Regions from separate parts of the Mesorhizobium sp. WSM4817 genome, predicted to be linked through region 3. Evidence: predicted binding sites of a transcription regulator. Region 3 holds the regulator's gene; each other region holds the start of a gene.
What was found. The regulator LexA, encoded in region 3, represses DNA repair genes until DNA is damaged. The targets are predictions, from matches to a motif close to TGTTCNNNNTGTGTTCNG.
Positions count from the first base shown of each region.

Region 1: a site for LexA is predicted at 2,778-2,795, ahead of dinB (DNA polymerase IV). Genes of this name have one in related genera too.
Region 2: a site for LexA is predicted at 2,852-2,869, ahead of AC0L2K_RS10595 (DNA recombination protein RmuC). Genes of this name have one in related genera too.

Region 1 is NZ_JBVVQQ010000011.1:122,671-127,268, forward strand. It holds gene AC0L2K_RS16985 (FAD-dependent oxidoreductase) at 1-1,326, shown strand, start outside; gene dinB (DNA polymerase IV) at 1,479-2,720, opposite strand; gene AC0L2K_RS16995 (hypothetical protein) at 3,046-3,414, opposite strand; gene AC0L2K_RS17000 (hypothetical protein) at 3,608-3,910, shown strand; gene AC0L2K_RS17005 (XRE family transcriptional regulator) at 4,139-4,598, opposite strand, start outside.
Region 2 is NZ_JBVVQQ010000006.1:37,795-42,392, reverse strand. It holds gene truA (tRNA pseudouridine(38-40) synthase TruA) at 1-362, opposite strand, end outside; gene AC0L2K_RS10615 (GNAT family N-acetyltransferase) at 380-889, opposite strand; gene fmt (methionyl-tRNA formyltransferase) at 886-1,821, opposite strand; gene AC0L2K_RS10605 (hypothetical protein) at 1,852-2,157, opposite strand; gene def (peptide deformylase) at 2,252-2,797, opposite strand; gene AC0L2K_RS10595 (DNA recombination protein RmuC) at 2,903-4,162, shown strand; gene AC0L2K_RS10590 (GFA family protein) at 4,167-4,571, opposite strand.
Region 3 is NZ_JBVVQQ010000016.1:154,758-159,355, reverse strand. It holds gene AC0L2K_RS21935 (ComEC/Rec2 family competence protein) at 1-1,496, shown strand, start outside; gene lexA (transcriptional repressor LexA) at 1,490-2,227, opposite strand; gene AC0L2K_RS21925 (molybdopterin molybdotransferase MoeA) at 2,332-3,537, opposite strand; gene moaC (cyclic pyranopterin monophosphate synthase MoaC) at 3,537-4,034, opposite strand; gene trpC (indole-3-glycerol phosphate synthase TrpC) at 4,101-4,598, opposite strand, start outside.

The DNA of each region.
Region 1 (4,598 bases), on a different contig from region 3:
AGCGGCATGACGGCTCGCACCACTGCGCACCTGTCATCCATCTGCGATGACTATTTTTCGGAGCTGACCAAATTGCGCGGCGAGGACCTGGCGCGGATTTTTTACCAAAGCCAATCGGCCGCTATCGACCGTATCCAATCCATCCGGGAGGCCGAGCGTATCGCTTGCGATTTCCGGCGCCTTGATGGCTTTCTCTTTCCGGCTTCCGGCAGCCAGGAATCCGATATCACGCGCGAACTGGACGCCGCTCTGAAGATCGGTGTCGAGGTCGAGAAGACCAGGGGCGTGCCATTTGCAGGCTTTTCGGATGTGCAGGCCCTTCGATACGCCAATCAGGCGACCTTCCACCCGCTCAAATATCTCCGCGGGCTGGCCGCGGCCATCCGCGCGCGCGGCGGCGTGCTTTATGCTGATACTATCGTCGAAAAGGTCGAGGAGACTGATGGCGGCGTGCGTGTAACCACGGTTTCAGGCTTTACCGTGTCTGCCAGATCGGCCGTTGTCGCCACCAACTCGCCGATCAACGATCGGGTCGCGCTCCACACCAAGCAAGCGCCGTATCGAACCTACGCGATGTCGTTCGAGATCGCGGGCGACACCATTCCGGATGCGCTGTATTGGGATACTGAAGACCCTTATCACTACGTTCGGCTTCAGCCTGGCGACGGTCGGACCGACTTCCTGATCGTCGGAGGTGAAGACCACAAGACAGGACAGGCCGATGATGCCGGTGACCGTTTCGCGGCCCTGACGGCCTGGACCAAAAGGCTGGTGCCCGATGTCGGCGTGGAAATCAACCGGTGGTCCGGGCAGGTGATGGAGACCGTCGATTATGCGGGGTTCATCGGCCGCAATCCTGGCGACAGCCGCGTCTTTGTGGCGACCGGGGATTCCGGCCAGGGCATTACCCATGGCGTTGTCGCCGGCCTGTTGATTTCAGACCTGATTCTGAAGGAGGAAAGTCCCTGGCGCGAACTCTACGAGCCGTCGCGCAAGACGGCAGGCGCGATCGGCGATTACCTGTCGGAGAATGCGACGGCGATCAAGAGTTTTGCCGAATATATCGCGCCTGGCGAGATCGATTCCGTCGATAAGCTGCGACCGGGAGAAGGTGCCATCGTCCGCGAAGGGCTCAGCAAGATCGCCGCATTTCGCGATGACGACGGCACGCTCTACAAGCGCTCGGCCGCATGCACGCATGTCGGCTGCCACGTCCACTGGAACTCGCTCGAGCGCTGCTGGGACTGCCCCTGCCACGGTTCGCATTTTGCAATCGATGGCACGGCCTTGAACGGACCGGCCGTGGCGCCGCTGGGAAGCGAGTAGGGCAGTAGGCAGTAGGCAGTAGGCAGTAGGCAGTAGGCAGTAGGCAGTGGGCAGTGGGCAGTGGGCAGTGGGCAGTGGGCAGTGGGCAGTGGTGAGGAAGCCATTCCAGGGGCCATTCCCCTACTCCCCTACTGCCTACTGCCTTCCCTTACTTACAATTCCTTTTCGGCCAGCTCGCGAAACGCATCGGGGACCGATCGCGATTGGCCGAGCGCGACCGAGGCATAGCCGACCGCCTCCCAGCCGAAGCGGTCGCGGATCTTGTCGATGGCGTGGTCCGCGGTCCAGCGCGCCGCACCCTTCCTGGTGCCGGGGCGGAGGCGGTCGTCGTCGAGGCCGAGCGGCAGTTCCAGCTGCAGGGCCGGCTGCTTCTCCAGATGCGAGACGGCGATCGCCAGCAGCGAAATGGTCTTTTCGTGCGGATGATCGACAAGCACCTTGCGCACCAGCGCCTCGGCGATCTCGGCCAGCATCGCGGTTGCCGAAATCGGCTGGTCGAGCGTGATCGAACGCGTCACCGAGCGCAGATCGGCAAAGCGGACGCGGACCGTCACCGTGCGGCCGGGCCGGGATTTCGCCCGCAGCCTGGTGGCGACCCTGTCGGCCAGATGCAGCAGGGTGGGTACGAAGATTTTTGCCTCGGCCGGTTTCCTGCCGAGCGCCGATTGCGCGCCGGCCGATCGTGCCCGGCGCTGCGTCTCGAGTTTTCGCGGATCGCGGTTCCAGGCCAGCGCGTTGAGTTTTTCACCTGCCGCCGGGCCGAGCAGACGCTCCAGCGACCCACCATTGGTCTTCGCCAGTTCGCCGATGGTGCGCACACCAATGCCGGCCAGCCGCTCCCTGGTGACCGGACCGACGCCCCACATCAGCTCGACCGGCAGATCGTGAAGGAACTCCAGCTCGTGGCGCGGATCGACCACTACCAGCCCGTCGGGCTTGGCCACCTGCGAGGCGATCTTGGCCAGGTGCTTGGTGCGCGCCACGCCGACCGAGATCGGCAAGCCAAGCTCGGCCCGCACGCGGCGGCGGATGGTTGTCGCGATCTCGGCCGGCGGGCCGAACAGGTGGGTGCAGCCGGCGACGTCGGCAAAGGCCTCATCGATGGAAATCCGCTCGACCACCGGGGTAAAATCGCCGAGCACTTGAATAGCCGCATCGCCGAGCCGCTGATAATCCTTGAAATGGCCGCCGACGAAAATCAGCCCGGGGCAGAGTTCCCGCGCGCGCCGCCCCGGCATGCCGCCGCGCACGCCAAAAGCCCTGGCCTCGTAGGACGCGGCCAAGACGACGCCGCCGCCGACGGCGATCGGCTTGCCGCGCAGGGCGGGGTCGAGCAACTGTTCGACCGAGGCATAGAAAGCGTCCAGATCAGCGTGGAGGATGTTGGCTTCCATCCGGCCCGTTCGCCCGCGGCGGTTCGAACGCCGCATTGTCCTGAGGGTGGGTTTTGTGCGAACATAAAGAGAACAAATAGGGCGGATTGTCAAGGAGCGTGGAGGGCAGGTGGAGGGTAATCGCTTCAGGTCTGCGCTGCCCCTCATCGCCCTGCCGGGCACTTCTCCCCGTATAGGAACGGGGAGATGGGACACTTCGCAAAGGATTTCGCCAATCTCTGGCGTTCAGAAATGGAGCCGACGCTGCGGCCAGCCCCTTCTCCCCGTCACCATACGGGGAGAAGGTGCCGGCAGCGCGGCAGCGCCGACGTTACTCACCTCCAGCCTACGCCGCCTGCCGTGCCCAGAGGCGGTGGCCGTAGCGGCGGAAGAAGCGCGCCAGCAGAAGCTGCTGCCTGGCGCGGGCGAGATCGGCGCCGCGCCTTTCCTGGCGCCAGCGCGGCATATTGCGATAACAGGCGATGAAGCGGGCGGCGTCCTCGAGCGCCTCCTCAGTCGACTGCGCCGGGCGGATCGCCGCCACGAACAAGGCCTCGCCGAGCTTCAGCCGGTCGACCAGCGCCTTGCGCTGGCCATGGCCGAGGCGCGCCCGGCCTATGCCGTCGAGGCGGATAGCCGCGAGGGCGGCGAGCATGGCCGGGCTGTCGCTGGTATAGCCGCAATCGCGGGCGAACTGGGCGGAGAGGGCGTCCATCTTCGTCTCCTTGGCTGGCGGCGGCGCGACGGAGACCCGGTCCCGTCGCCCGTTCGTCTGGAGTATTTTATATAAGCATAACTCGAAAATCGGCACAAGTTAAACTTTTGCACGGGTTGAGCGGAACCGACTCGACTCTTCGGGAAAAACCCCTAATGATGTGAACAAAACAGGAACCGAGGCACCAGGGACGATGGCATTGCCGGGCAAGGAAGCAACGATCGCCGAGGTCGTCTCGATCGCGGTCGAGTGTATCGATTGCGGTCGAAACAGATGGTGGAAGCCGGCGGAGCTGAGGCGATTCGGGGTGACCGCGCAGACGCCGCTGGCGGCGCTGTCGGGGCGGCTTCGCTGCTCGGCCTGTCGCGCCGATGGCCTGCCGGGCGCGGCGGTCTCGATCCAGGCGGCGTTCATCGACGAGCGGCAGCAGCGCCGCGCCGAGGCGCGGATGCTTGGCGAGCGCGAGGTTCCGCTGGAGAGATCCAGGCGGGCTTGATGGGGAGTGGCGATTCCTTCTCCCCTTGTGGGAGAAGGTGGCCTCGCGAAGCGAGGTCGGATGAGGGGTGTTGGACGGATCGCCAACGCCTGCCTTTGCTCCAGGGAAGTGAAGCGAAGGCGACGGATTGCCGATGCCTCATTCCGTCCAGCACCCCTCATCCGGCTCGGCGCTACGCGCCGATCCACCTTCTCCCACAAGGGGAGAAGGGCGCGCTCCGCCGCCGCCCTAGTACCCCAGCAGTTCCTTGAGCGGGATGACGCGCCAGACGTGTTTTATCGCGTAGCGGTTGAAGGTCAGCGACTTCGGCGGATTGTACTGCTCGACGACCAACTCGGCGGCGGTCCGCTTGACCAGCTTTTTGATGAAGGCCTTGCCGTTGCGCTCGTTTTCCTCGGGAAACATCTCGACCACCACGTGGTCGCCGGGCACAGCGTCGCGGCCGCCGCAATAGAGCATCTCGCCGGGCTCGTAGCGCGGCACCATCGAGTCGGAGAGCACGTGCAGGGCGAACACCTTGCGCAGATGGGCGATGCCGGGCGGGCGCTGGACATAGCCGGCGACCTCGCCGTTGAAGGTGAAGTCACCGTCGTCGCCGCCGACCGCGGCGCCCAGAAGCTCGATGTCCATCGGGCCGGCGGGCAGGGGGGCGGCGTCGGTGACGATCTCGGCGTCGGCGACATTGTCG
Region 2 (4,598 bases), on a different contig from region 3:
CGCCGGTTGACGATGCGGTAGAGATAGTGGCGGCCGATCGCCGAGAAACGCGCATCGAAGCTATCCGGCACCACAGCCGCCTTGAGGATGGCGACGCGCGCCTTGGCCGTTTGCAGGTGGGCGTTGACGGCATCGCGCACCTTGTCATCAGGCCACGCCCTGACGAGATCGACATGCGCCACCTGACCGGTCGCATGGACGCCGGCATCGGTGCGGCCGGCGCCGCGCAGCGAGACCTGTTCGCCGCAGAATTTCTCGATCGCCTGTTCGATCGCCTGCTGCACCGAAGGCTGGTCTGCCTGGCGCTGCCAGCCGGCATAGAGGCTGCCGTCATATTCGATGTCGAGGCGAAAACGCGGCATTCCTAAGAAGGATGAGGTTAGGCGGCGAGCGCGGTGCCGAAAGCCGAAGCGTAGACCAGCTTGCCGGTCTCAGGCGCTTCGCCCCAGACCAGCGCCTGCAGCGCTTCGCCCTGGAACTCGCTTTCGAATTTTTCGGCGCGCGCGTGACTGTAGCCGAAGCGGCCATAATATGCGGGATCGCCAAGCACCACCGCCAGCACCTCGCCGGCGTCCTTCAGGCGGATATGCGCCTCGCGGACCAGCGCACCGCCGATGCCGGTGCCATGGAATGACGGCTCGACAGCCAGAGGCGCCAGAGCTACCGCCGGAAAGCTCTTGCCGCCGTTCTGCACGAAAAGCCGCGAAAACAGGATATGGCCGACCACCTGTCCATCTTCTTCCGCCACCAGTTCGACGACGGCATCGCCGCCGCTGACCAGCGCGTCGACCAGGCCGGCCTCCGCCTGCTGGCCGAATGCGTGTTCCTCGACCAGGCGGATCGCCTCGCGGTCCCGCGGCGTCGCCGCGCGTATCGACATCATGCTCATGAGAATTTCATTCCTTTTTCGAGCTTGGCCCCGCGCAGAAATTCCTGCGCGGCAATGGGCCTTCCGCCCGCACGTTGAACTTCGACCAACCTGATCGCGCCTGACCCGCAGGCGACCGTCAGCCGGTCGTCGAGAATTCCTCCCGGCTCGCCGGCGCCTTGCGAAAGCGTCGAGCGAAGCAGTTTCAGCCGCTCCAGGCGGCCGCCAATTTCGATCTCGCACCATGCGCCGGGAAAGGGCGACAGGCAGCGAATATGATCGTGGACTTCGCCAGCAGGCCGCGTCCAGTCCACGCGCGTCTCCGCTTTATCGATCTTTTTGGCATAGGTCACCCCCTCCGTCGCCTGTGCGGCAAAAGTCAGGGCATCCCGTTCCAGACGAGCCAGCGCTTCCGCCATCAGCGCGGCGCCAATGTGCATCAGCCGATCATGCAGTTCGCCGGCCGTCATATTGGGGCCGATGGCGCATTTTTCGGCCATCGCCACCGGGCCGGTGTCCAGGCCTTCTTCCATCCGCATCACCATCATGCCTGTCTCGGTATCGCCGGCCATGATGGCGCGCTGGATAGGGGCGGCGCCGCGCCAGCGTGGCAACAGCGACGCGTGACCATTGAGGCAGCCGAGCCGCGGCGCCTCGAGAATGGGTTTGGGCAACAGCAAGCCATAGGCGACGACGACGGCGACATCGGCCCGCAACGCGCGGAACGCCTGCTGCTCGGTCTCGTTCTTCAGCGACACCGGCGTCCGCACCTCGAGGCCCAGCCGCTCGGCCTCGCGCTGCACCGGCGACGGCGTCAGTTCCAGCCCCCGGCGACCGGCGGCGCGCGGCGGCTGAGTGTAGACGGCTCCAATCTCATGTCCGGCATCCGCGATCGCCCGCAGCGTCGGCACCGAGAATTCGGGCGTACCCATGAAGATGACGCGCAAGGGCATTTTGTTCCGGGTCCGGTCTTCGTCTGGCCGTTAAGTCGGCTCAGTCGAAGTCGCGAACTTTGCGGGTCGGCGACCGAAGTCGCGTTTCCTTTCTGCTTCGATTTCGTTCATGATCTTGGCGAATTCATCGCCAATTGCGTTTTCAGCAGCGAAAGTCGCGCGAATAGCGTCCCATGCCGAAAGACCCGGCTCCAGCCTGGCTTGCCTTTCGGCGACCATGCCTTCGCGCAGAAGAGCTATCGCCTTGCCCGACAGGCTCTGGCCGCTCTTACGCGCCGCCTGCTCGATTTCCCGCTTCAAGGGTTCGGGAATATTTCTGATCAGCATGTCGCTCATCGGCGTCTCCATTTCCTGATCTGGAACAGGGTAGAGGGGCGCTGTCCCGCCAACATCTTCGAAAGGTTCAGCATCAAACTGCGCGAGTATCGCCCTATCCCACTAACTTGCCCGGCGCCTTGCTGCCTGATGGTTTGTCCCTGGCGAGCTTCTTGAACTTCTTCACCACCATGTCGCGCTTCAGCTTCGAGATGTGGTCGATGAACAGAACGCCGTTGAGATGGTCGATTTCGTGCTGCAGGCAAGTCGCCATCAACCCTTCGGCCTCGATCTCCTGCAGCTTGCCGTCGCGATCGAGATATTTCACCCGCACGGCGGCAGGGCGCTCGACCTCGGCATAGTAATCCGGGATCGACAGGCACCCCTCCTCGTAGACCGAGCGCTGATCGGCGCTCTCAAGAATCTCGGGATTGATGAAGACATGCGGCGCCGGCGGCTCGTCTTCCTTGGCGAGGTCGATCACCAGCATGCGCAGCGGTTCGCCGATCTGGATCGCCGCCAGACCAATGCCCGGCGCATCATACATCGTGTCCAGCATATCGTCGGCCAGTTTGCGCAAGGCGCCGTCGACGCGCTCGACCGGTTTCGAAACCTGGCGCAGGACGGGATCGGGAAGGATGATGAGCGGCTTGATCGACATGGCGTCTCACCTAAGACCTCGCACGAAAAGCGTCAACCGGGGCATTTGCAGCGGCGTTCACGTTTTGATCTGTGTCGTCAGGCCGAATCATCTATGCTGTCCGATATGAACGACCTGACCACCATCCTGTCCGAACCGATCGCCCGGCTCGGCGCCACCACGATCACGCTCGGCCACGCGCTGGCATTCGGCGCGGTCCTGTTCCTGGGCCTGTTCGTGGCGCTCGTCGTCGCGCTCTGGCGCTCGGCCAAGGCGCGTGCGGTGGCTGCCGCGGAAGCCGCCGACCACGCCCGCGACGCCGAGGCGCGGATGGCCGGCATCCTGGCAAGCCAGGCCGAGATGCAGGGCCGCATGGGCGCCATCGCCGAAGTGTTCGGGGCGCGGCAGGCCGAACTCACGCAGTCGATCGGCCAGCGTCTCGACGCGATGACCGGCCGTCTCGGCCAGACCATGACCGAGCAGACGAAATCGACGCATGAAAGCCTCGCCAAACTGCAGGAGCGGCTGGCGGTCATCGATACAGCGCAAGGCAACATCCAGTCGCTCGCCAGCCAGGTCGTGCAACTTCAGGCAATCCTCTCCAACAAGCAGACGCGCGGCGCCTTCGGCCAGTCGCGCATGGAGGCGATCGTCGCCGATGGCCTGCCGCACGGTGCCTACGAATTCCAGGCGACCCTGTCGAACGGCAGCCGGCCTGACTGCCTGGTGAAGATGCCGAATGGCGCGCCCGCACTCGCCATCGACGCCAAGTTTCCGCTGGAAGCCTGGAACGCCATCCGTGCCGCCGAAGGCGTCGATTTGCAGAAGGTCGCGGCACAAGCGTTTCGGCGTGACATCGAGGTGCATGTCCGCGATATTTCCGACAAATACCTGATCCAGGGCGAGACGCAGGACACCGCCTTCATGTTCGTGCCGTCGGAATCGGTATTCGCCGAGATCCACGAGAATTTCGAGGGGATTGTCCACAAGGCGCACCGCGCCCGCATCGTCATCGTCTCGCCGTCGCTGCTGATGCTGTCGATCCAGGTCATCCAGGCGATTCTCAAGGACGCCCGCATGCGCGAGCAGGCGCATCTGATCCAGGGCGAAGTCATCCGGCTGATGGAGGATGTCTCGCGCCTCGACGAGCGGGTGCGCAAGCTGCAGAGCCATTTCGGCCAGTCGGCCAAGGATATCGACGATATTCTCGTCTCGACGTCGAAGGTGACCAAGCGCGGCCAAAAGATCGAGGCGCTGGAGTTCGGCGCGCAGCCGACGGAGGGCGACGCCGGATCGGCGGCCAGTGCGAAGACCGAAGCGGGTGCGCGCGTCGCCGACTCCAAGACCGGCCAGCTGAGGCTAAGGGTCGTCGAAGGCGACGACTGAGAGGCTACTGCTCCTCGACGATCATCGTGCCTTCGAACTCCGGCAGCCAAGGCAGCGCCGAGCGGTGCCAGATCTGTTTTCTCGGGATCAGTTGTTCGCGCTGCCGCGCCGTGCCGACCCTGATGCCGTAGACTTTCGGCCCGTCGCCAACCGACGTGGCATAGAGGTGCGTACCGCATTCGCCGCAAAAGGCCTGGGCGCGCCTGGCGCCGCTCGCTGCGGTCTTGATGTAGATCTTCGGCGTGCCCTTGGTGATCCGGTAGTGCTCCTCCGGCGCCGGCACGGTCACCCGAAACGCTGTTCCGGTCAGCTGCTGGCAATCGATGCAGTGACAAATACTGGTGTTGTCCGGATCGACCTCCGCCTCGTAAGTGATGGCGCCGCAATGGCACCCGCCGTCGATTTTCATCTTCGCTCCTCCCTTCAGCCGAGCCTC
Region 3 (4,598 bases):
CCGGCATCCCCGAAGAGATAAACGAATCGATGCGGCGCACCGGCATCTACCACATCATCTCCATTTCCGGCCTGCATATGGCGCTTGTCGCCGGCACCGTCATGGGATTGCTGCGCGGCGCCTTTGCGCTGTTTCCCGACTTTTCGTCGCGCCGGCCGGTCAAAAAATATGCGGCTGCTGCCGCACTCGTCTCCATCGCTGCCTATCTGATCTTTTCCGGTATCGTGGTCGCGGCTGAACGCAGCTTCATCATGCTGGCAGTAATGCTTGTCGCCGTGCTGTTCGACCGGGCGGCACTCACCATGCGCAACCTGGCGATTTCGGCCATCGCCGTTATCGTCGTGTCGCCGCACGAGGTGGTCGGCGCAAGCTTCCAGATGTCGTTCGCCGCGACTGCGGCTCTCGTGGGCGCCTATGCCGGTTGGTCCGACTATCGTGCCGACAAGGCCAAGGCGCCGCGACAGCGACGGTCACCGGTCGCTTTCGTCACGCGCAAGCTCGTCGCCGGGGCAGGCACCATCGCAATGACCTCCATCATTGCCGGCAGCGCCACCGCGCTCTTCGCCATCTGGCACTTCCAGCGCGTCTCGCCGCTCAGCCTGTTCGCCAACCTGGCCGTCATGCCGATCGTCACGATCGTCATGTTCCTGGCGGTCCTCAGCGCCTTGGCAATGCCTTTCGGCCTCGACGGCCCTTTCCTCTACATGATGGGCAAGGGCCTGACGGCGATGATTGCAATTTCGGGATGGATCTCGGAGCGTTCGCCCGTCGATGCAGTCGGCCTGATTTCGTTGCAATCGGTTCTGCTGGTGACGGTCGCCTTAGTCATCGCCACGATGGCGACGACATGGCTGCGGCTTGCGGCACTTCCCTTTGCGCTCGCCGGCCTGCTGACGATTTCCGAGACGCGCACCCCCGACGTGCTGATCTCGGAGGATGCGCATCTGGTGGCGCTGCCGATCGGCGGCGGCGAACTTGCCGTCAACCGGATGCGTTCGAACGAATTCACCACCGACAACTGGAAACATGCGCTGGTTTCAACAACGATCGTCGAGCCGGAGACATTCGAAAAAGGAGATGTGCGGTTCGACATCGCCGATCCGGCCGACCTGCCGCCGGGAGCGCCTTTCACCTGCACTGCCGGCCTGTGCCTGGCCCGGCATCCGTCCGGCGCGCTCATCGCGCTCGCCGACAACCGCAAAACCGCGCGGCCGGCCTGTGCCTTTGCGGATTTGATCGTCATCGACGATGCCACAGCCTATTACAAACCCTGCCGCAACCCGCTGGTTCTCGTCGTCACCAAACGGCAGCTCGCTCGCATGGGCAGTGCCGCCGTCTTCTTCGATCCGCTATCGGCGACAACGCGCGCAGAAATCCGTTTTGCCGTCAGACAGCCATACAGGCCTTGGCATGAGCAGCGGCGATTTTCGCGCGAGGCGAGGGGCCTGCCGCCATACCGCAGGGCCGAGAAACCCAAGAAGCCTGCCGTTCAGTAACGCCGGATCAGTCCGACGAGCTTGCCCTGCACCTTGACCCGGTCCGGCCCGAAGATGCGCGTCTCGTAGGCCGGATTGGCGGCTTCCAGTGCGATCGAGGCACCTTTGCGGCGGAATCGCTTCAGCGTCGCCTCCTCCTCGTCGACCAGAGCGACAATGATCTCGCCAGGCTGGGCGGTTTCGGCGTTGCGGATGATGACCGTGTCGCCGTCGAAGATGCCGGCCTCGATCATCGAATCACCCTTGACCTCCAGCGCGTAGTGCGTGCCGCCGGTGATCATGTCCGGTGGCACCGAGATCGAATGCGTCTGGTGCTGGATGGCGTCGATCGGCACACCGGCAGCGATGCGGCCCATCACCGGTATGGAGACGGTGGCAACGACGTCGTCGTCATTGCCGGCAGCACGCATGCGCGAAGGCGCTGGCTTGATCTGGCGTCCGAGGCCGCCCTGGCCAAGGGAGCCTTGAATGACGCTCGGCGAGAATTTGCGCGCCGCATTGAGGCCCGGCGCGATCGAATCGGGCAGGCGCAGCACCTCCAGCGCGCGGGCGCGGTTGGGCAGGCGGCGAATGAAACCGCGTTCCTCCAGCGCCGTGATCAGCCGGTGGATCCCCGATTTGGAGGCGAGGTCGAGCGCTTCCTTCATCTCGTCGAACGAGGGCGGAATGCCGCTTTCCTTCAGCCGTTCGTGGATGAACATCAGCAGTTCATGTTGTTTGCGTGTCAGCATCGCGACCCCCAACAGAATCAGAAAAACAAACCCAGAACAAACACTATCTGTTCCAGTTGTGTTCCGCAACCATTTAAAGTTTAATGAATGTGTTGACGTTTTGTTCAGCGTAGCATCAGCACGCTGCAGGCGGCGCCCGCTGCGGCTGCGGGAGCGAATGGCTCGCGCACGACCAGTCCGTTGGCGTCGGCCAGCATTCTGAGCATCGAGGAATCCTGGATACTGAACGGCGTTGCCTCAAGCGTGCCAGCTTCTTCCTTCACCACCGCGCGTACATAGTCCTGCCTGAGATCGTTAGCCGGCATGGCGGCGCCGAGCCGCGCCTGACGCATGTCCTGGCGGAAGGCGCGGCCGCCGAGCCGCGCCAGCAGCGGCTTCAGAAAGAGCTGCGTGCAGACCAGGCTGGCCACCGGATTGCCAGGCAGGCCGATGCAGCGGATGGCGCCCAGCCGCCCGAACATCAGTGGCTTGCCGGGCCGCATGGCGATTTTCCAGAAATCGAGCGCCATGCCTTCGCCGGTCAGCACGTCATGGACGAGGTCATGGTCGCCGACCGAGGCGCCGCCCAGCGTGACGATGACGTCCGCGCCTGCGGCGACGGCTTTTGTCACCAGCGCGGCGATCGCGTCCTTGCGGTCGGCGGCGATGCCGAGATCGAGGGCGCTGGCGCCGACCGAGCGGGCCGCGGCGGCGACGCCATAGGCATTGGAGGAGATGATCTGGCCGGGGCCAAGGTCGCTGCCCGGCGGCAGCAATTCGTCGCCGGTGGCGATGATGGCGACCAGCGGCCGTTTCACCACGCGGACCTGCTGGTGGTTGGCCGACGCCGCCAGCGACAATGCCGCCGGATCAAACAGGCGGCCTTTCTCCAGCAGCATGTCGCCCTGCGAGAAATCGAGCCCGAGGCGGCGGATGTTGCGGCCTTCAACCGTCGGCGCGGTCACTTCGACCATGCCGCCGCCGAGGTCGCGGACATTCTCCTGGATGACGATGGTGTCGGCGCCTCCGGGAAGCGGCGCGCCGGTGAAGATGCGCACGGCCTGCGCCGGGCCGACTGTCCCGGCAAAGCCGCGTCCGGCCGGCGCCATGCCGATCACCGAAAGTCTCGCGGGCACGGAGGCGACATCGTCGGCCCGCACGGCATAGCCGTCCATGGCCGACGCGTTGAATGGCGGCTGGGTGCGGAGCGCGATGAGCGGCTCCGCCAGCACGCGGTCGGCGGCATCCATCAGGGCGACGCTTTCAGCCTGCAAGGGCGCAGCATCCGCAAGCAGGTGCTCGAGCGCCTCGGCGACCGCAAGCAGCGCCATTATTGGCCTGCCCCCTGGGCATCCGCCTTGTAGTCGCCGGATTTGCCGCCGGTCTTTTCCACCAGCCTGATGCCGGAGATGGCCATGCCGCGATCGACCGCCTTGGCCATATCATAGATGGTCAGGCAGGCGACCGAGACGGCGGTCAGCGCTTCCATCTCGACGCCGGTCTTGCCGGTGACGCGGGCCAGCGCCGTGACCTTCAGGCCGGGCAGCTTCGCGTCAGGTTCGATGTCTACCGATATCTTGGTCAACAGCAGCGGATGGCAGAGCGGGATCAGCTCATGCGTCCTCTTGGCCGCCATGATGCCGGCGATGCGCGCCGTACCCAGCACGTCGCCCTTCCTGGCATCGCCGTCGAGAATCATTTTCAGCGTTTCGGGCCGCATCGAGACAAGACCTTCGGCGATTGCCGTGCGGGTCGTCTCCGCCTTGTCGCCGACATCGACCATATTGGCTTCGCCTTCTGCGCCAAGATGGGTGAGGGCGGCCGACATCGTCAGGTCACCCTGGAGCGACGTGCGTCCGTTTGGACGCACAAACTACACTCTGACGCTTTGTATCTATGCATCATGCTCTCCGAACATCGATTCCGATTTTCGGGCAGATGCATTGGCGGGCGCCTTGCCCGTCAAAAGCAGGTGCGTCGCAGTGGCCACGTCCAGTTGCCGCATCAGGCTCTCGCCGACGAGGAAAGTGCCAATGTCGCTCCGTTCCAGCCTGCGGCAGTCCTGGTGCGAGAAAATACCGCTCTCGCTGACCAGCAGCCGGTCGGCCGGCACCATCGCCGCGAGCCGCTCCGATGTCTCGATGCTGGTTTCGAATGTCCGGAGATTGCGGTTGTTGATGCCGATCAGCCGCGACGACAGTTTCAGCGCGCGTTCCGTCTCGGCCTCGTCATGCACCTCGACCAGCGCGTCCATGCCGAGCTCGAAAGCCGTCGTTTCGAGTTCCCTGGCCACGGCGTCATCGACGCTCGCCATGATGATCAGGATGGCGTCCGCGCCCCACGCACGGGCCTCGAACACCTGATAGGGCTCGAACAGAAAATCCTTGCGCAA